Regions from separate parts of the Labrys methylaminiphilus subsp. lupini genome, predicted to be linked through region 2. Evidence: predicted binding sites of a transcription regulator. Region 2 holds the regulator's gene; the other holds the start of a gene.
The links. The regulator PhoB, encoded in region 2, activates phosphate uptake and scavenging genes when phosphate is short. The targets are predictions, from matches to a motif close to TGTCATNNANCTGTCAT.

Region 1 (9,604 bases), 3.4 Mb from region 2:
CGCGTGCTATTGTGGTCGCCGCATGAATACCACCGCAAACACTGCCCCAGCTGCAGCTCCAGGCTCGGCCAGAGCCGGTGGAGGGCTGGCCGTGCTGGGCATGGCGCCCTTCGTGCTCTTCGCCTTGCTCTTCCTAGTGGTCCCGACGGCCTTGCTGCTGGTCGGGGCATTCTTCGACCGGGAGGGGCATTTCACCTTCGGCAACATCTTCGAGCTGTTCACCAATCCGGCGATCGTTTCGTCTTTCTGGCTCAGCATCAAGATCAGCTTCGCCTCGGCCCTCGGTGGTGCCTTCATCGGCTTCTTCGTGGCCTATGCGGTCATTCTCGGTGGGCTGCCCGAGTGGATGCGCGGCGCCGTGATGACATTTTCGGGGGTCGCCTCGAATTTCGCCGGTGTGCCGCTGGCCTTCGCCTTCCTGGCTACGCTGGGGCGGGTGGGACTCGTCACCGTCTTGCTGCGGGACTGGCTCGGCTTCAACCTCTATTCGACCGGCTTCAACATTCTCAGCTTTACCGGTCTGACCGTGGTCTATCTCTACTTCCAGATTCCCTTGATGGTGCTGGTGATCGCGCCGGCTCTCGATGGATTGAAGCGCGAATGGCGCGAGGCCAATGCCGTGCTGGGCGGCAGCAATTTCCACTATTGGCGGCACATCGCCCTGCCGATCCTGCTGCCGAGCATATTAGGCGCGACGTTGCTGCTGTTTGCCAATGCCTTCGGCGCGGTGGCGACCGCTTATGCGCTTACCGGATCCAGCCTGCCGATCATTCCCATCCAGCTCTTCGCCCAGATCCGCGGCGACGTGCTCAGCAATCCCAATCTGGGCTACGCCATCGCCTTCGGCATGGTGGTGATCACCAGTATTTCCAGCGGCGCCTATATCTGGCTGCGCAGCTATAGCGAGCGGTGGGTGCGATGAAGAAATCCTCCGTGCTGTCCTGGCTGATCATCCTGCTGGCAATCAGCTATTTCATCATCCCGTTGCTCTCCACCTTCGAGTTCTCGCTGCGAATGCTGCGCGGGCAATACAGTTTCGAAGCCTATCGCGTGGTGTTCGCCCAGGCGGAGTTCCAGAACGCGTTCATCCGTTCGATCCTGCTCGCGCTTGCTACGATCATTCTGAGCATCCTGCTGGTGGTGCCGGCGGCCTATCTGGTGCGCCTGCGCCTGCCGCGATGGCGGTCGCCGGTGGAGTTCGTCACGCTGCTGCCGCTGGTCATTCCGGCAATCATCATCGTGTTCGGCTATATCCGCATGTTCAACTCGTCGTCCTGGCTGCCTTTGACCGATAGCGAATGGACCACGGACCTCCTGCTTACCTTCGGCTATGTCGTGCTGGCGCTGCCCTATATGTACCGTTCCGTCGATGCAGGCCTGCGCGCTATCGACGTCAAGACGTTGACAGAGGCGGCCCAGAGCCTGGGTGCCAGCGGTTTCACCATCCTGTGGCAAGTCATCCTGCCGAACATTCGCTCGGGCGTGCTCAGCGGCTCCTTCATCGCTTTTGCTATCGTCATCGGCGAATTCACCTTTGCCAGCCTGCTCAACCGGCCGGTCTTCGGTACTTATCTGCAATTGATCGGCGCGAACCGGGCCTATGAGCCCTCGGCGCTCGCCATCGTTGCCTTCATCATCACCTGGGCCTGCATGGGCCTGCTGCAATTGGTCGGACGCTCGCGCGGCGCCCGGCCGGCACGCTGAAACTGCTACTGGAGGTCAAGATGTCCTTTCTCGAGATCACCGGGCTGCAGAAGAGCTTCGGCGCCAACCAGGTGGTGAAGCGTTTCGATCTGTCGGTCCAGAAGGGGGAATTCATCACCCTGCTCGGTCCCTCCGGCTGCGGCAAGACCACGGTCCTGCGCATGGTCGCCGGTTTCGAGTCGCCATCCGCCGGCTCGATCCGCATGGACGGCAAGGAAATCACCGGCCTGGCGCCCAACCAGCGCAATGTCGGCATGGTGTTCCAGGCCTATGCCCTGTTTCCCAACATGACCGTGGTCGAGAATATCGGCTTCGGCCTGAAGATCGCCAAGAAATCCCAGTCCGAGATCGACGCCCGCGTCAAGCAGATGCTGGAGATGATCAAGCTGCCGCAGATCGCTGATCGCTATCCCTTCCAACTCTCCGGTGGCCAGCAGCAGCGCGTGGCCCTGGCGCGCGCGATTGCGGTGCGCCCGAAGATCCTGCTGCTGGACGAGCCGCTCTCGGCGCTGGATGCCAAGATCCGTGTGTCCCTGCGTGACGAGATCCGGGTGCTGCAGCAGGAACTCGGCATTACCACCTTGTTCGTCACGCATGATCAGGAAGAGGCGTTGTCGATGTCCGACCGCGTCGTGGTGATGAGCGCCGGGCAGATGGAACAGGTCGGCACGCCCTTCGAGATCTACAATTTCCCCAAGACGCGCTTTGTCTCCTCTTTCGTCGGTACGCTGAATTTCCTCACGGGCAAGGTCGTCGATGCCGCTGCCGGGCGCTTCTCGGTCGATGGGCAGGAGGTGATCACCAGCCGTGGCCTGCAGGGTGCCAGCAATGGTGAGACGCGCACGCTGGCCTTGCGCCCCGAAGCCGTGGTGCTGGGCACCGGCGGCGAGGGGCGCAATAGCCTCACCGGTCGCATCGAGCTCGTCAGCTTCCTCGGCTCGATCGTGCGCATCCGAGTGCGCTTCGACGAGAACGTGGTCTCGCTCGACACCTTCAACAATCCGGGTGCCCCGCCCCCGCAGATGGGCGAGGACGTGACGGTGTCCTTCGGCCGCGGTGATCTGCAATTGCTGGAAGAGGTCGAGAAGGTCGCGGCCTGAGGGCTGCATCCTTCTCTCCTTGCGGGAGAAGGATGCAGCCCTCATTCCTTGAGCGGCCCGTTCCTCAAACGTGAAAGATCGAAGTCCCGGATATCCCTGAGCAGGTCGACCAGCGCCTGGGCGCCGAATTCGGCCGAGAGTTCGCCATGTTCCGGCGTTGCTTTCCCAGCATCGCCCGCCGCGCCCTCGGGGCGGATGTCCTGGGCCATCCAGCCGAAGCCGCCGGGACGGCCGGTGCGCAGATATTTGAAGGTCTGCTCCATTTCGTAGGTGACCGGACGGAAGTCCTTGGCCTTGTCCATGCGCACGAGGTCGGGCTGGAAGGCGAGCATCAAGGCTGTCTCGATCTCGCCGGCATGGATGCCCAGGCGCGTCTCGTCATCCGAAAAGGCGCCCTTGGGGTAGCCGAACATGTGCCAGGAGGTGAAGGCGACCAGCATGCTGTGGCGCACGCGCAATTCGCGGGCCACGATATCCATCGCCGCCATGTTGCCGCCGTGGGAATTGACGATCAAGAGCTTGCGGATACCGGCCCGGTGCACGCTTTCGCCGATCTCGACCCAGGCCCGGATTACAGTTTCGGCCGAAAGGCTGAGGGTGCCTGGGAATTCCAGATGTTCGTTGGATTTGCCGATGGTCTGGATCGGCAGGAAGGTCGCGGGAATGTCGGCGGGAATCAGCGGGATGGCGCGGTCGAGATAGCCCTGCATGATCATGCTGTCCACGCCAACCGGCAGATGGGGCCCGTGCTGTTCCACGGCGGCGATCGGCAAGACGGCGATCCAATCGGCGGTTTCGCCGGTGCGGAAATCCTCCGTCGTCATCTCGAACCATTGGCGGCGGGGCAGGGAAGCGGAGGCGGGCATGATCGATTCCAGGAAAAGGGATGCCCGAACCATACAGCCGCGGGGCGCCATTACAACGCCCCGCTGCATTCTCGGTCCGGCCAGCCGGTGCCTGCTACCAGACTTGCTGGCCGCGATAGGGGCCGGGCGGACGGGGTCTACGATAACGCTGGCCGGAATTGGGTGAAGTCGGATTGTTGGAGGGCGTTACCACCGGGCCCGGCGGCGGGTAGCGAGGCGGCCTCTGGACCACGGGGCCATCATTCCAGACAGGTGGGCGGCGGCGGGCCGGTGGGCTGTAGATCGGTGGCTCGTCGACATAGTCCGGCGCAGGATAAATCCGCCGCCTGCTGCGCGGGGCTTCCGGCGCATCGACCCGGCGCAGGTCGCGCCGTTTGGCATAGCGGGGCGGAGGTGGGCTCCAGGACTTGAAGCGGGGGGCTGCCGGCGTCGGCAAGGCGATGGGCGTGACGGCTGGCGCTGCTGGCGGCGGCGCGCAGGCAGCAGCAAGGCTGTCACCGACGGTCAGCGAGGCGGCCGAGGCGGCGGTATTGAGCCAGAGCAGCCATTCGCCGAGAAACTCAGCCGGCCAGGGCGCAACCGGGCCGGTGTCGTAGTCGATGACGGTTGCAGGCGGCGGCAGCACGAACACGGCAATGCCGCGCACGATCTTGATGCGTGTCACCGGGGCCGAGCCGACGAAGGTGCCGACTGGCACCGCCGAAGCTTCACCCTCACAGCGATTGCCGAGCTTGGCCGTCTCGATGAAGGTCCATTGCCTGTCCACGTTGAAATTGGCGAGGCTGATTTCCTGCTGGTCGGTTGCGGGCGGTGTCGGTGCCCATCCGGTCCAGTCGCCGCCGCCGCGCCAGATTACCCAGGCGGGGCTCCATTGCGTGCCGGGTATCCAGACCCAGCCATTGCTGCCGTCCGAGGCCCAGCGGCCGTAATGATGGATGATCTTGCCCCAGACGGTGGGATCGTCATAGGTCCAGCCGAAATTGCGGTCATAGACCCAGCGGCAGGCCGGATAGGGGTGCCAGCCAGCAGGCACCACCGAAGGCTTCCAGACCTCGCCATAGCGTTCGGAATAGATGTATTGGCCGTAGCCCGACAGCACGGTCTTGAATTCTTCGAGGCTGGGAGCCTGCGCCTGGATGGCGGCGACGGGCGCGGCCCGCGCCCGGTCCGCGAATGTGGCTGTAGTAGGCAGGATGGCACAGGCCAGCAGGAAGGAAGAAACGAGGCCAATCCCCAGATGGCGTGTCGTGCCGGCCATAGCAAACCCCTCCATGGGTTATTGCTTCGATCACGGCCGATGATGAACCTGTTTGGGGGAGCCGTCCGTATCAATTGGCACAAGGTGGCCACAAAATGAAACCGCCGGTACCGGATTTTGCTCCGGTCCGGCGGTCAGAATACACCAGCTTCGACTGGTTCAGTGCAACCTCTCGGTGCTCTTCAATCTTGCAATTTCGTCTTTCAGAAGGAGTTTCTTGCGCTTCAGCTCTGCGATTTTGAGGTCATCCGAGGAGGGATGAGCCAGTGCGATGGTGAGTTCTGTTTCGAGAGCGTGATGTTTGCGCTCCAGTTCGACCAAATGCGACTGCACAGGCATTAACGGCTCCTTGTGTCACAGTTCCGACATTCAACGTTCTCACGAAACGGTACGCATGTCGAAGGAAAATCGTGGATTCTCGCCGTGAATCGATTGTGCAAAGCAACAATAAATTTAGTCAGAACAATAGCTTACCGCACGGTAATGCAGTGTGGAAGAGCCAAAAAGAATGCTGGATCAAAGGCCTAGGAAGGGCTTGTGAAAGTTGTCCGGCAAGCTTTGCCAAACGGGTGTAAATAGATGGCGATATCTTGCCGCAGCGCTTGCGGGCGAGAAATCGGCTCGGCATAGTTCGGCACCGTGCCCGAAGGGGCATGGGGCGGCAGGACGGTCCAAATACCGAGGCTGCCATTCGGAATGGAAGGGTATGGGCTTGTCAAATCCACTCACCGAGGAGGAGGAAGCCGCGATGATTGCGGAGCTGGGGCAGTTGCGCCAGGAACACCGCGATCTCGACTCCGCGATTGCCGCTTTGGAACAGGTGGGAACTCCCGACCGTCTGCAGCTTCAGCGCCTGAAGAAGCGCAAGCTCCATCTCAAGGACCGCATGTCCCTGCTGGAGGACCTGCTGACGCCGGATATCATCGCCTGACGCTTTTTTGCGTCACCGGCATTGCCCGGGGCGCGGGTCACGATAGGGCGTGCGCGCGAACTGGGCCGTCAGACGGCCTTGCCGCTGGCGATCTCGGCCAGCACCCAGTCCCGGAAGGCCTTGATCATCGGCTTGTCCGCCTTTGTCCGCGGTGCCACCAAATGATAGGCGAATTCCGGCGCGATCTTCAGCGACAGGTCGAAGGGGCGCACCAGCCGGCCCGCCGCCAGATCATCGCCGACCAGGCTGGTGTTGCCGAGCGCCACACCCTGGCCGTCGACGGCCGCCTGCAGGGTCATGATCGACTGGCTGAAATGCAGGCCGCGTATCGGGTCGGGTTTGTCGGCCTTGGCGGCCATCAGCCACATGCGCCAATCCGGCCACATCGAATCCTGGCTGTGCCAGTCGAGATGGATCAGGGTGAAATATTGCAGGTCGTTGGGCTCTCGCAGAGGAATGGGTCCATGCAGAAGCTGCGGACTGCAGATCGGAAAGACGTCCTCGACGAACAGGCGGTCCGAGCGCAGGCCGGCATAGGCGCCACGGCCGAAGCGGATGGCGACGTCGACTTCCTGGCGGCTGAAATCGGCGAGCGTATCGGAAATATCGATGCGCATGTCGATGTCGGGAAATTGCTGGCGGAAGCGCGGCAGGCGCGGCACCAGCCATTTGGCCGCGAAGGATGAGCCGGAAGAGACGGTGAAGCTCTTGCGCTGGGTGGTGTTGGCGGCCCTGTGCAAGGCTTCGTCGATGGTGCGCAGGGCGCCGCCGGTCGCTTCGAGCAGTTCCTCGCCTGCATGGGTGAGCTTCATGCTGCGGCTGGTGCGAAAGAACAGCCGGGTGCCGAGGCGGTCCTCGAAAGCGCGGATCTGGCTGCTGACGGCGGCGGGGGTCACGTCGAGCTCGATCGCGGCCTTGGCAAAGCTCAGATGACGAGCGGCGACGGCAAAGGTCCACAATGCACCGAGGCCAGCTCCCGATCTGCTCATGCCCTACCTGTGATCATCAAGTTTTTGTTGATGGTGAAGAAAGGTTTGCTCCATTGATAATCTAGCATAAAGCATTGAAAATAGGAAACATATCGCAAGAGCGTATTTACGTTTTGTTGAGGGTACGAGTATGTCGAGCGTCGAATTCCACGAAGATGAATGGGGCCGGCATTGGAGCTATGCCCCGGCTCTGCACGGGACGCAGGTGCGCCTGCACTACTCGATCGCCGCCATTCTGGTCGAGGGGGCCACATCCTTCGTCGAAGCGATCTCCGCCGGCCTGGCACAGCTCAGGGGGCAGGATCAGACAGTCGCGATGGGGCATCAGCGCGACGTTTATGGCGATGACGATGTCCCGCCGATCCGCTATGCCCGCTATGAGGGCGTGCGCGACGAGTTCGGTCGCCAGCTTCCATAAAGGTGATGTTCCTGGATTCTATCGGATGACAAGAAAGGGCGCGATCACCGATCGCGCCCTTTCTTGTTGCCGGTATTAGGTCGCAACGGGGCCGGGAAAGCACGGCTGAAGCCGGCTGCCAACCTCCACAAGCAAAAGGGCTTTTCCGTGCTGGCGAAAAAGCCCTTTCAAGTGATGGATCTGAGCAGGCCGCCTGGCGCTCAGTCGTCCTTCTGCTTGATACCCTTGAGCTTGGCGAACACGTTGGCGACGTCCAGCTCGTCCTCCTCTTCTGCCTGGCGCGGCGTGTTGCCGAGCGAGGCGAAGGGATTGTCTTGCCTATGGCCGCGATCAGCCGTCGGTCCGGTGGTGATTTCGGCGGGCAGCAGCGTGGCGCTCTCGGGCTCGGGCGGCCGATCCTTGGAGGCGCGGGCGACTTCGAAGTCGAGATCGATCTGGGTACAGAGGCCGAGCATGACCGGATCGGCCGGGGCCAGCTGCGCGGTGTTCCAATGGGTGCGATCGCGAATGGCGGCGATCGTCGTCTTGGTGGTGCCGACCAGACGCATGATCTGGGCGTCTTTGAGTTCGGGATGGTTCTTCACCAGCCAGAGAATGGCGTTGGGGCGATCCTGGCGCCGCGAGACCGGCGTATAGCGCGGGCCCTTCTTGACCTTGGCGATGGCGATCTTGACCTTCGGCTCGGCCAGCCGGAGGCGGTGATGGGAATCGCGCTCGCCGCGGGCGATTTCCTCGCGGGTGAGCTGGTTGGCGATCACGGGATCCTGGCCCTTGATTCCGGCCGCAACCTCGCCGTCGGCAATACCCTTGACCTCCAGCGGATGCAGTTTGCAGAACTCGGCGATCTGGTCGAAGGTGAGGGCAGTGTTCTCAACCAGCCAGACGGCGGTGGCCTTCGGCATCAGCGGGGCGGTCGACATTGGCATCTCCTCGGAAAGCATGAGCCCGCTGCCGCCTCGCTCCAGCCTCCTGGAACGAAGCCCGACGCGAGCTGATTGTCGGGATTCATACCTCATATAGTCGTCGTTCGCCCGAAAGGGAAGCCTGTTGCACCGCTTTCCCGCCAGGATTGTCGACAGGGAGCCATCCTGGCTATGGTGATCCCCTCGGTGCGGGCAGGTGGGAGCGGACGGAATTTGCAGGATATCAAACATTGGCAGAGTTTTCTGGCGCGACGCATCCGCGGGCCGCACCGGAAAACTCTGCTTAGACGGGATCGGACGCCGCCGGGTGATGGAAGCGATGGTGGGCCTTGTGGTTGCCGGTGTCCCGGTCGCGGCGGTGGGCGCTCCCGAGAGCTTTCGCGAGGAAGTGGTCAGCCTGCTCCGCCGGCACCGGCCCGCTTTGAAATTCACTCTGCCCGGCGATGACCCCGAGAGCGTGCATGTCAAGGTCGGCGAAGATACTAAGCAGGTCTATCTCGGCAATCTGCAGCGCCAGCTCGGCACGGCGCGGGGGGCGGACCGGGAGAGTCAAATCCTTGCTTTCTTCGATGGTATCCTGGCCGTCCGGCCCGCCGATGACGACGAGCGCAGGCACTGGCAGGATGCGCGTGCAAAACTGCGCCTGCAGATCGTGCCTATCGAATATCGCCAGCAGGCCAAGGAGCTGATCTCGCGCGATCTGACGGCCACGGTGGTGATCGCCTATGCGCTCGATCAGGGTGAGCGCTATTCCCTCGTTACGACGGATGATCTGAAGACATGGGGCGTCAATGCCGACGCCGTCCACGAAGCAGCCTTGGCGGGGTTGGAGGCCGCCTCCGGCGCGCTGGCGATCGGGGCCAAGAAATCGGCGAGAGGCCGGGGCGCCTACGCGACCATTCTGACCCAGGATGGCTATGATGCCGCCCGCCTGCTGCTGCCCTCGATCCGGCAAAGGCTGCTGAAGGCGCTGGGGAGCGACCTTGTGATCGCCGGCATTCCCAATCGGGATTTCATGGTGGCCTGGACGCCCGACTTTTCGGCAAGGGCTGATTTTGCCGCGAAAGTGAGCGAAGATTCCAAGTCGCGCTCACATCCGCTCACGGACGAGCTTTTTGTGCTCGATGCCAATGGGTTTAGAATGGCGACGACGGCGGAACTCGCCGAGCAGCGCCGTATTTGATGTGAGGAGACGAAATGGCGATTTTCGACGAAGAGCCGCGAAAGGTGCCGGTGGCACATCAGATCGGGCAGGACCTCTCGACCTTGTCGCTGCATGAGCTCGACGAACGCATCGCGGCCCTGAAACAGGAGATGGTGCGCCTGGAGGAAGCCAAGGCCCGCAAGGCAGCCTCGCTTTCGGCAGCGAGTGCCTTCTTCAAGACTTGAGCCTGTAAGCCAAACCCGCCGTTCAG
Region 2 (9,604 bases):
CAGATGACCTCGCTGGTCGGCTGCTCGGGCGAAGACTTCGCCTCGATCCTGCGGGGCCTGGGCTATCGCTCCGAAAAGCGCAAGGGGCCGGCGATCACCCACGAGATCAGGCTGCCTGCGCCGACCGAGCCTGCAGCCCCTGTCGAGGCTGCCGCCTCTGACGCGGCGAATGGGGCGGAGGCGGCCGAATCAAGCCAGGAGGCCACGCCGAGCCCGGCCGAGATCGATGCCATGGAGGCGATCGGCTCGCCGCCACATGAGCACAGCTTCGAGGAAGTCGCCGAGGCTGCCGGGGAGACGGCGAACGAAACGCCGGTCGAGGCGATGCCCGGCATCGAGGCGCCAGCGGAGGAAGCCCAGGCGGAGGACATTCAGGCTGAGGAGACTCAGGCCGAGGAAGTCCAAGTCGAAGAAGCTCAAGTCGAGGCAACTCAAGTCGACGAAGCGCCGGCAGACGAAGCTGTGGCTCCGGAGACGCCCGCGGAACCGAGCGAAAGCGCCGAGATTGCCACCGGTGAAGCTGCAGCCACCGTCGAAGCCTCCTCCGAGGCACCTGCCTCCGAGACGCCTACCGTCGCGGCAGGCGTGGAGGAAGTGCCGGAGATCGAGGTCTGGCGTCCGGCGCGCTTCGAGCGTCATCAGCGCCCGCATCATCAAGGCCGCCCCCAGCACGGCAACCGCCAGCCGGGCGGGGAGCGCAAGCCGGAGGCCGGCGGCGGCTTCCGCCGCGGCCGCCCCGCGCCCGTGGACGGAGCGGCGCCGGCCGCGCCGGCTGAGGGGGCGGAGGCCCGGCAAGGCGAACGGCCAAATCGCTTCGAACGGCCGCGTCGCGATGATCGCGGCAATGGCCGGCCGCGCGAAGAAAACCGGCCCGGAGATCGCAAGCCGGCCGGAGAAGGAGGGCGCCGCCAGGGCGATGCCCGTCCCGATCGTGGCCCTCGTCCCGATCGCGGCCCGCGTCCCGATCGCCAGGATCGGGGTGGTGAGCGTCCGCGCAACTGGTCGAGCGACTCCAAGCCGCAGGGACGCGAGTCCAATCGCGCCCCGGATCCGAACTCGCCCTTCGCCAAGCTCCTTGCCTTGAAGGAGCAGATGCAGGGCGGCAAGTCGGACAAGAGCTGATCCCAAGAATCGGATTCAAGGAACCGGATTCGAGGAACCTGACCTATGGACCAGGCCGGCAGCCAGGATCGTCTTCGGATCGATAAATGGCTCTGGCATGCGCGTGTCGTGAAGACACGCTCTCTGGCAGCAAAATTGGTGGCGGACGGTCATGTCCGCCTCAACGGCACCCGAATTGATACGCCTGCCAAGGCGGTCAAGCCCGAGGATGTTCTGACCATCGCGCTGGAGCGTACCGTCAGGGTCTATCGCATTCTCGCGCTCGGTGAGCGCCGGGGGCCTGCCAGTGAGGCCCAGGGGCTATACGAGGATCTCTCTCCCGAACCGCCGGGCAGGCCCAAGACCTTGCCTGAGATGAGCTGAGATCCTTCTTTGCGATCACGGGCGTCCTCGCCTGCATCTTTCTTTCCACATGCGCCTTGGTTTCGAGCCCCTCCTTCGTTGGGGTAGACCTTCCGATTCGATCGATAATCCCTATATTCGTGATAGACAGGATAGACTTCTGTCACGCGGAGCAATCAGGGCGATGCTGACGAACAAGGGCAAATATGGTCTCAAGGCGCTGGCGCATCTGGCCGGCCTGCCGGCCGGCGAGACGGCGCAAAGCCAGGAAATCGCCGAGGCAAACCGCATTCCCAAGAAGTTTCTCGATGCGATCCTGGGTGAGTTGCGCGTGGCCGGCATCGTGCGCTCCAAGAAAGGCAAGGGCGGTGGCTATATGCTGGCCCGCGAGGCCAGCCAGATCAGCGTCGGCAATGCCATCCGGGTCCTCGACGGTCCGCTCGCGCCGATCGCCTGCGCCAGCCACACCGCTTATCAGCCTTGCCTCGACTGCCCGGATGTTCCAGGTTGCACCGTACGCCTTTTGATGCGGCGTGTGCGGGACCTTTCTTCCGACCTGCTCGACAACATGTCGGTGGAAGAGATGCGTCGGGCAGGTGGCGGGGAACAGGAACTGACCTATTCGATTTGAGTTCCCTGCGGCCCTGGAGGCCGAGCCGGCACGCTTTCGTGCCGGTCAGGTCCATATTTTGTCATGATCATGGAGAGCATTTATGGAAAAACGTGCGATTGGGCGGTCTGATCTTTCGGTTGCTCCGTTGGGCCTGGGCGGCAATGTCTTCGGCTGGAGCGCGGATGAGAAAGCCTCCTTCGCTGTCCTCGATGCTTTCGTTGGGGGCGGCTTCAACCTGATCGACACGGCGGATGTCTATTCGGCCTGGGTTCCCGGCAATCAGGGCGGTGAGTCTGAAGCCATCATCGGCAAATGGATGAAGGCCCGCGGCAATCGCGCCGACATCGTGCTCACCACCAAGGTCGGCTCGGAAATGGGGCCCGGCAAGAAGGGCCTGTCGCGCGACTATATCCTCAAGGCGGCCGAGGATTCCCTGCGGCGCCTGCAAACCGATTACATCGACCTCTACCTCTCCCATTGGGAGGATCCGGAGGTGGATCTGGAAGAAACGCTCTCCGCCTATGACGAGTTGATCAAGGCCGGCAAGGTGCGCGTGATCGGCAATTCCAATCATAGTGCCAACACGATGTTCAAGGCGCTGGCTATCAGCACCAAGGAGATGTGGCCGCGTTTCGAGAATCTGCAGACGCACTACAATCTCTATGACCGCGCCGGCTATGAGAACGAGCTCGAGGCGTTCTGTCTCAAGAACGAGATCGGCGTGACCAGCTATTTCTCGCTGGCGAGGGGGTTCCTCTCCGGCAAATATCGCAGCGAGGCCGATTTCGCCAAGAGCAACGCGCGTGGCGGCGAGATGGCCAATTATCTCAACGAGCGGGGCCTGCGCATCCTGGCCGCTCTCGATGCGGTAGCCGAGGCCAAGAGCGCCACACCGGCCCAGGTCGCCATCGCCTGGCTTATCGCAAGGCCCGGCATCGTCGCTCCGATCGCCAGCGCCACCAGCGTCGAGCAACTTGGGGACCTGATCAAGGCGACCGAACTCAATCTGGGTTCGGGCGAGATCGAGCAACTCACCAAGGCGAGCGCATAATTTTCGTCCTGCTGTCGAAAGCGAACGGGATGGCGCGTCATTGTCATGTCGGCGCATCATGCGCCGGCGGAGACAGGAGAGACCCATGCAGTTCGCGATTCTGATCTACAGCAACGAGGAAGCCATGCTGAAGGTGGACCCCGCCAATAAGCAGGCTGTGCTGGCCGCCTATCAGGCCTATACGGAGGCCCTCAGATCGGCCGGTGCTCTCGGCCCGTGGAGCCGTCTGCGCCCCACGTCTGCGGCGACGACCGTGCGCCTCGCCGACGGCAAGACCCAGGTGCTCAACGGCCCCTTCGCCGACACCAGGGAACAACTCGGCGGTTTCTACATCATCGATGTGCCGGACCTGGATGCCGCGATCGGCTGGGCTGCGCGTTGCCCGAGTGCAGCCATCGGTACCATCGAGGTCCGGCCGGTGTGGGACCCCAAGGATTATTGAACCAAGCGAGCCGATCCGGTGCCTTCCGCCCCCGCCGTCGAACTTGCCGAAATCGTCGCGCGACGCAGCTATGGCAGGCTCGTCGCCCTTCTCGCGGCACGTTCGGGCGACATTGCGGGGGCGGAGGACGCCCTGGCCGACGCCTTTGCGGCGGCTTTGGAACATTGGCCGGCGGGCAGTGTGCCCGCCAATCCCGAAGCCTGGCTCCTGACCGCGGCCCGGCGCCGGCAGATCGACGCGGCCCGCCGCGCCAAGCTGCGCGGCGAAAAGGCGGACGAGGTCATCCGCCATGTCGAGGCCCTCGCCTCCGAGCAGGCCGAACAGCCTGTCATTCCCGATGAGCGCCTGCGCCTGATGTTCGCTTGTGCTCATCCCTCGCTCGATGCCGCCGTGCGCGCGCCCTTGATCCTGCAGACGATATTGGGGTTCGACGCCGGCGCGATCGCCAGCGCCTTCCTGGTTTCACCTGCGGCGATGAGCCAGAGATTGGTGCGGGCCAAGCTCAAGATCAAGCAGGCCGCCATCCCCTTCCGGATCCCGGAACCCGACGAGTTGCCCGGTCGTCTCGAAGCGGTACTGGAGGCCGTCTATGCCGTCTATGCCGAGGGCTGGGCCGATCCCGAAGGGGCGCAGGCCCGCGAGCGCAATCTGTCGGTGGAAGGCATCTGGCTCGGCCGGTTGCTGGTCTCGCTCCTGCCCGGCGAGCCGGAAGTGCTCGGCCTGCTGGCCCTGATGCTGCATGCCGAGGCGAGGCGGGCTGCACGCCGTAGCCCGGTCGGCGACTATATCCCGTTGGAACAGCAGGATACCACGCGTTGGGATGCCGCCCTGATCGAGGAGGCTGAGGCTTTGCTCGCCAGGGCCGGGCAGGCGCGACAGATCGGTCGCTATCAGCTCGAAGCCGCGCTGCAATCGGCCCATGCCAATAGGCGCATCTGCGCGACGACGGACTGGGCCGCGATCGTCACGCTGTATGAGGCCTTGGTACTACTGACCGCGTCCCCCGTCGCTGCCATCAACAGAGCCGTGGCGCTCGCCCGTCTTGCGGGACCGCAAGCCGGATTGGCCGGGCTCGACGAGGTCGCCAGCGACAGGCGGATCGCCGATTACCAGCCTTATTGGGCTGCACGCGCGGACTTGCTGGCCCGCGCCGCAAGGCAGGAGGAGGCCCGCAACGCCTATTCGCGGGCGATCGGGCTGGAGAGTGATCCCGTCATCCGCCGTTATCTGCAAGGGCGCCTGGCGGCTCTGGGCTGATATCGGCGCCTGCAGAAGCTATTGGGGATAGCGGCCATTGAAGGGCGGGGCCTCGATCCACCATTGCGGTGTATAGGCGCGCTTGATCGGGCAACGGATCAATGTGTCTTCATCGAGCCACAGCTGCCGCTCGGGGGCGGGGGTCATCACGATGGTTTCCGCCGTGCCGGAGCGGCCGCTTCGCAGGGCCTGGTCCTGCGCCGGCGAGCTGCCGCATCGAAGCTGCAGCGTCGCCTGGAACTTGGCGCTGGAAGGCTCCTCGCCATCGGCCTCGATGACCGCGCAATATTTGCCGTAGAGCTGGATGGCAGGACCGGCTGCCCGTAGAAGCTGCACGGAAACCCGGTTGCCTGGCGTCGCCCCCTGCTTGTCGCAGCCATCGTCCTGCAAGGCATAGATGCCGTCGGCATAGTTGCCCGCCTTCTGGGCATAGGACATGCGCGTGGCGGGCGCGCGTCCGGCCTGCCTGACGGACAAGACGGTCCTGATCTGCCTGCTGCCATCGGGTGCGACCTCCACCATGGCCTCGACCTCGCATCGCGAGCCTTCCTTGCAGATACCGGCGACCTGCTCCTGCATGTCGCTGTCGGCTGCGATGAAGCAATCCTTGCCGATATAGGAGCCCGCCAAGCCGGAGCCGGTACCGAACTCGCCCGAACACAAGGTTTTCTTGAGCTTGGCCGCTGCGGCATCGCTGGGAAGCAGCGCCAACGAACTGGCAGTCAAAAGCGACGCGACGAGCAAGGAACGGATCATGGCAACCCCGGCATTTTCTTTGGCAAGTCGTCTTATCGCAAGCCTCTGAAATCGCCTAGATCGGGCGAGTACCGGGTACGTGATGCGACAAGGCCGGCGGCGAGCCGCCGGCCTTGGTGTCGGGCGATGAAATATCCGTCCTAGGCCTGCTTGGCGAAGGTCTCGTCGAAGGAATAGCCGGCGCCGCGAACCGTGCGGATCGGGTCGATCTCGCGCGTGCGGTTCATCGCCTTGCGCAGTCGCCCGACATGCACGTCGACCGTGCGCTCGTCGATGTAGACGTCGCGGCCCCAGACGCTGTCGAGCAATTGCTCGCGTGCGAACACGCGTCCCGGCGCCTGCATCAGGAATTCGAGCAGGCGGAATTCGGTCGGGCCGAGGCGGATCTCGCGATTGCCGCGATGAACGCGCTTGGTCTCGCGGTCGAGGGAAATGTCACCGGCCTTGAGCAGGGAGGCGACGTGATCGGGCTTGGCCCGACGCAGCAGAGCGCGGACGCGGGCCGAGAGTTCCGGCACGGAGAAGGGCTTGACGACATAATCGTCGGCGCCGGTGGCCAGACCCCGCACACGCTCGGTTTCCTCGCCACGCGCCGTGAGCATGATCACGGGCAGGCGCTCGGTTTCCGGCCGCATGCGGATGCGCCGGCACAATTCGATACCCGACAACCCCGGCAGCATCCAGTCCAGCAATACCAGATCCGGCACGCTTTCGCGCAGGCGGATCTCGGCATCGTCACCGCGCGCCACACTGTCGACCTCATAGCCTTCGGCTTCGAGATTGTAGCGCAGCAGCAGGGTCAATGCTTCTTCGTCCTCGACGATCAGAACCTTGGGAGGCATGGCCTATCCCTTGTTACTTAGCCGGCACAGGAAGGTCGACGAGATCGGTGCTGTTGTCCGCCTTGGGCCGCTCGCCGGCCGGCGATTCACCGGTCACCAGGTAATGCACCGTCTCGGCGATGTTGGTGGCATGGTCGCCGATGCGCTCGATGTTCTTGGCGCAGAACAGCAGATGGGTGCAGAAGCCGATATTGCGCGGATCTTCCATCATGTAGGTCAGCAATTCGCGGAACAGCGAGGTGTACATCGCATCGATCTCGCCGTCCGAACTCCAGACCGAGAGCGCTTCTTCGACATTGCGCTGGGCGAAGGCGTCGAGGACCTGCTTGAGCTGCTCGAGCACCAGGTCAGCCATATGATCGAAACCGCCGAAGAGCTGGGCCGGCTGCGCATGGCTGTGGATGGCGACCACGCGCTTGGCGACGTTCTTGCCGAGGTCGCCGATGCGTTCGAGATCGTTGGCCACCCGCAGGGCCGAGACGATTTCGCGCAGGTCGAGTGCCAGTGGCTGGCGCTTGGCGATGACCAGGATAGCCCGGTCCTCGACCTGGCGCTGGAGCTTGTCGATCGCCAGATCGAGCTCGATCACGGCCTTGGCGCGCTGGGTGTCGCGCTTGAGCAGGGCTTCGACGCTGTCGGCTACGCTCTTCTCTGCATAGCCACCCATTTCGGCGATCATGTTGCGCAATTCGCGCAATTCCTGATCGAAGGATGTAACGATGTGGTCGGACATGCCGCCTCCAAATGAATTCGACGCTGGCCGAGGGATCAGCCGAAGCGGCCGGTGATGTAATCCTGTGTACGGCTGTCGTTCGGGGTGGTGAACATCTTGTTGGTCTGGCCGACCTCGATGAGGTCACCCAGATAGAAGAAGGCCGTCACATCCGCGCAACGCGCCGCCTGCTGCATATTGTGCGTGACGATGACGATGGTGAAGTCCCGCTTCAATTCGTCGATCAGTTCCTCGATCTTGGCGGTCGAGATCGGATCGAGCGCGGAGGTCGGCTCGTCCAGCAGCACGACTTCGGGCTTCACCGCGATGGTGCGGGCGATGCACAGGCGCTGCTGCTGGCCACCGGACATGCCGAGCGCAGAGGCGTGCAGGCGGTCCTTGACCTCGTTCCACAGGGCGGCCTTGGTCAGGCACCATTCGACTCGGCTGTCCATTTCCGCCTTGGAGATCGACTCATGCAGGCGCACGCCGAAGGCGATGTTGTCATAGATCGACATCGGGAAGGGCGTGGGCTTCTGGAACACCATGCCGATGCGGGCGCGCAGCACTGCCGGATCGATCTCCTTGCCGATGACGTTCTGACCATCGAGCAGCACGCGGCCCTTGGCAGTCTGGCCCGGATAGAGGTCGTACATGCGGTTGAGCACGCGCAGCAGGGTGGACTTGCCGCAGCCGGAAGGGCCGATCATGGCCGTGACCTGCCGGTCGATCATGTCGAGATTGATGCCCTTGAGCGCATGCTTCTCGCCATAGAAGAAGTCGAGATTCTCGACCTTGAGCTTCACGGCGGCGGCTGGATTGGCGATGGGGCGTTCGGCAACCGCGATGGAGGCTTGTGGAGTAGCGGACATGGGATCACTCATTTCTTGGGAGCGAGCACGAAGCGGGTCAGAATATTGAGCGCCAACACGCCGGCGGTGATGAGGAGGGCGCCGCTCCAGGCCACCGAGACGGCCTTGGGGTCGGGATAAGGCGCGAGCTGGTAGATGGCGGCCGGCAAGCTGGCAAAGGCATTGCCGAGGTTGAGCGACCAGTTGGAATTGCCGAAGGCTGTCAGCAGCAGGGGTGCGGTCTCGCCGGCGGCGCGGGCCAGGGCCAGCAGGATGCCGGTGACGATACCGGTGCGGGCCGAGCGCCAGGTCACGGAGGTGATGACCTTCCACATCGGCGACCCCAGCGCGAAGGCGGCTTCGCGCAGGCTGATCGGCACCAGGGCCAGCATGTCCTCGGTGGTGCGCACGACCACCGGCAGGATGATGATGGCGAGGGCGACCACGCCGGCCCAGCCGGAGAAGCCGCCCGTCGTCACCACGATCATCTGGTAGACGAACAGGCCGATCAGGATGGACGGCGCCGAAAGCAGGATGTCGTTGATGAAGCGCACCGCGTCGGCGAACTTGCTGCCGCGCCCCGCCTCGGCGAGGAAGGTGCCAGCCATGATGCCGATCGGCGCGCCGATGAGGAGGGCGAGCAAGACCATGGCGAAAGAGCCGACGATGGCATTGCGCAGGCCGCCATCAGCCATGTCCTTGGTGAAGAGGTCCAAGGTCAGCGAGGGCAGGCCCTCGCGCAGTAGGGTGTACAGGATCCAGGCGAGCGCCAGAAGGGAGATCGCGGCAAAGCCGATGGAGACGACTTTGTAGGCGTAGTCGAGGGCACGACGGCGGGCGAGGCGGGCGTTGCCGTGGGCGAGATGGGCCATGATGCTCTCCCTTACTTGGCGTTGCTGCGCACGAGCATGCGGGAGATCGCAAGCACGATGAAGGAAATCACGAAGAGCACGAAACCGAGCTCCAGCAGCGACTGGCTGCGCAGCGAGCCGGCAGGCGCGTCGGGAAATTCGTTGGCGATGGTGGAGGCGATGGTCGCCCCCGAGGAGAACAGCGATGCCGATATGCGGTTGGCGTTGCCGATGACGAAGGTCACGGCCATGGTCTCGCCGAGGGCACGGCCGAAGCCGAGCATCACGGCACCGACGAGCGCGGTCCGGCCATAGGGCACCGAGACGTTGCGGAAGACCTCATAGGTGGTGGCGCCGACGCCATAGGCCGATTCCTTCAGCATGGCGGGCACGGCTTCGAGGATCTCGACGAACATCGCGGTGATGAAGGGAATGATCATCAGGGCCAGGATGATGCCGGCGGTCAGCATGCCGGCGCCGTTGGTGGGGCCCTTGAACAGATAGCCGAGCACCGGCACATGCGAGAGGACGGAGATGATCGGCGGATAGATCGTCTGGGCCAGGATCGGCGCCACGATCAGCGAGCCCCACATGCCGAAGATGATCGAGGGCACGGCCGCCAGGAGCTGGATGGCAATGCCGATCGGCCGCCGCACGCTCTGCGGCGCGATCTCGGTCAGGAAGAAGGCGATGCCGAAGGACATCGGCAGGGCGATGATCAGCGCCAGCAGGCCGGTGAACAGCGTGCCGTAGATCATCACGCCG

Region 1: a site for PhoB is predicted at 5,281-5,297, ahead of ACN6KF_RS01480 (YdcH family protein). Genes of this name have one in related genera too.

Annotation. Positions count from the first base shown of each region.
Region 1 is NZ_JBMDIH010000001.1:329,985-339,588, forward strand. It holds gene ACN6KF_RS01455 (ABC transporter permease) at 23-922, shown strand; gene ACN6KF_RS01460 (ABC transporter permease) at 919-1,704, shown strand; gene ACN6KF_RS01465 (ABC transporter ATP-binding protein) at 1,725-2,804, shown strand; gene ACN6KF_RS01470 (creatininase family protein) at 2,846-3,670, opposite strand; gene ACN6KF_RS01475 (DUF6600 domain-containing protein) at 3,765-4,928, opposite strand; gene ACN6KF_RS01480 (YdcH family protein) at 5,088-5,267, opposite strand; gene ACN6KF_RS01485 (YdcH family protein) at 5,635-5,859, shown strand; gene gcvA (transcriptional regulator GcvA) at 5,928-6,848, opposite strand; gene ACN6KF_RS01495 (hypothetical protein) at 6,979-7,266, shown strand; gene ACN6KF_RS01500 (DUF1013 domain-containing protein) at 7,467-8,186, opposite strand; gene ACN6KF_RS01505 (DUF1444 family protein) at 8,509-9,372, shown strand; gene ACN6KF_RS01510 (DUF1192 domain-containing protein) at 9,387-9,578, shown strand; gene ACN6KF_RS01515 (TetR/AcrR family transcriptional regulator) at 9,601-9,604, opposite strand, start outside.
Region 2 is NZ_JBMDIH010000001.1:3,722,667-3,732,270, reverse strand. It holds gene ACN6KF_RS17675 (helicase-related protein) at 1-1,122, shown strand, start outside; gene ACN6KF_RS17670 (RNA-binding S4 domain-containing protein) at 1,168-1,485, shown strand; gene ACN6KF_RS17665 (RrF2 family transcriptional regulator) at 1,649-2,095, shown strand; gene ACN6KF_RS17660 (aldo/keto reductase) at 2,178-3,128, shown strand; gene ACN6KF_RS17655 (YciI family protein) at 3,214-3,570, shown strand; gene ACN6KF_RS17650 (RNA polymerase sigma factor) at 3,589-4,827, shown strand; gene ACN6KF_RS17645 (hypothetical protein) at 4,846-5,583, opposite strand; gene phoB (phosphate regulon transcriptional regulator PhoB) at 5,724-6,425, opposite strand; gene phoU (phosphate signaling complex protein PhoU) at 6,439-7,158, opposite strand; gene pstB (phosphate ABC transporter ATP-binding protein PstB) at 7,194-8,021, opposite strand; gene pstA (phosphate ABC transporter permease PstA) at 8,018-8,860, opposite strand; gene pstC (phosphate ABC transporter permease subunit PstC) at 8,872-9,604, opposite strand, start outside.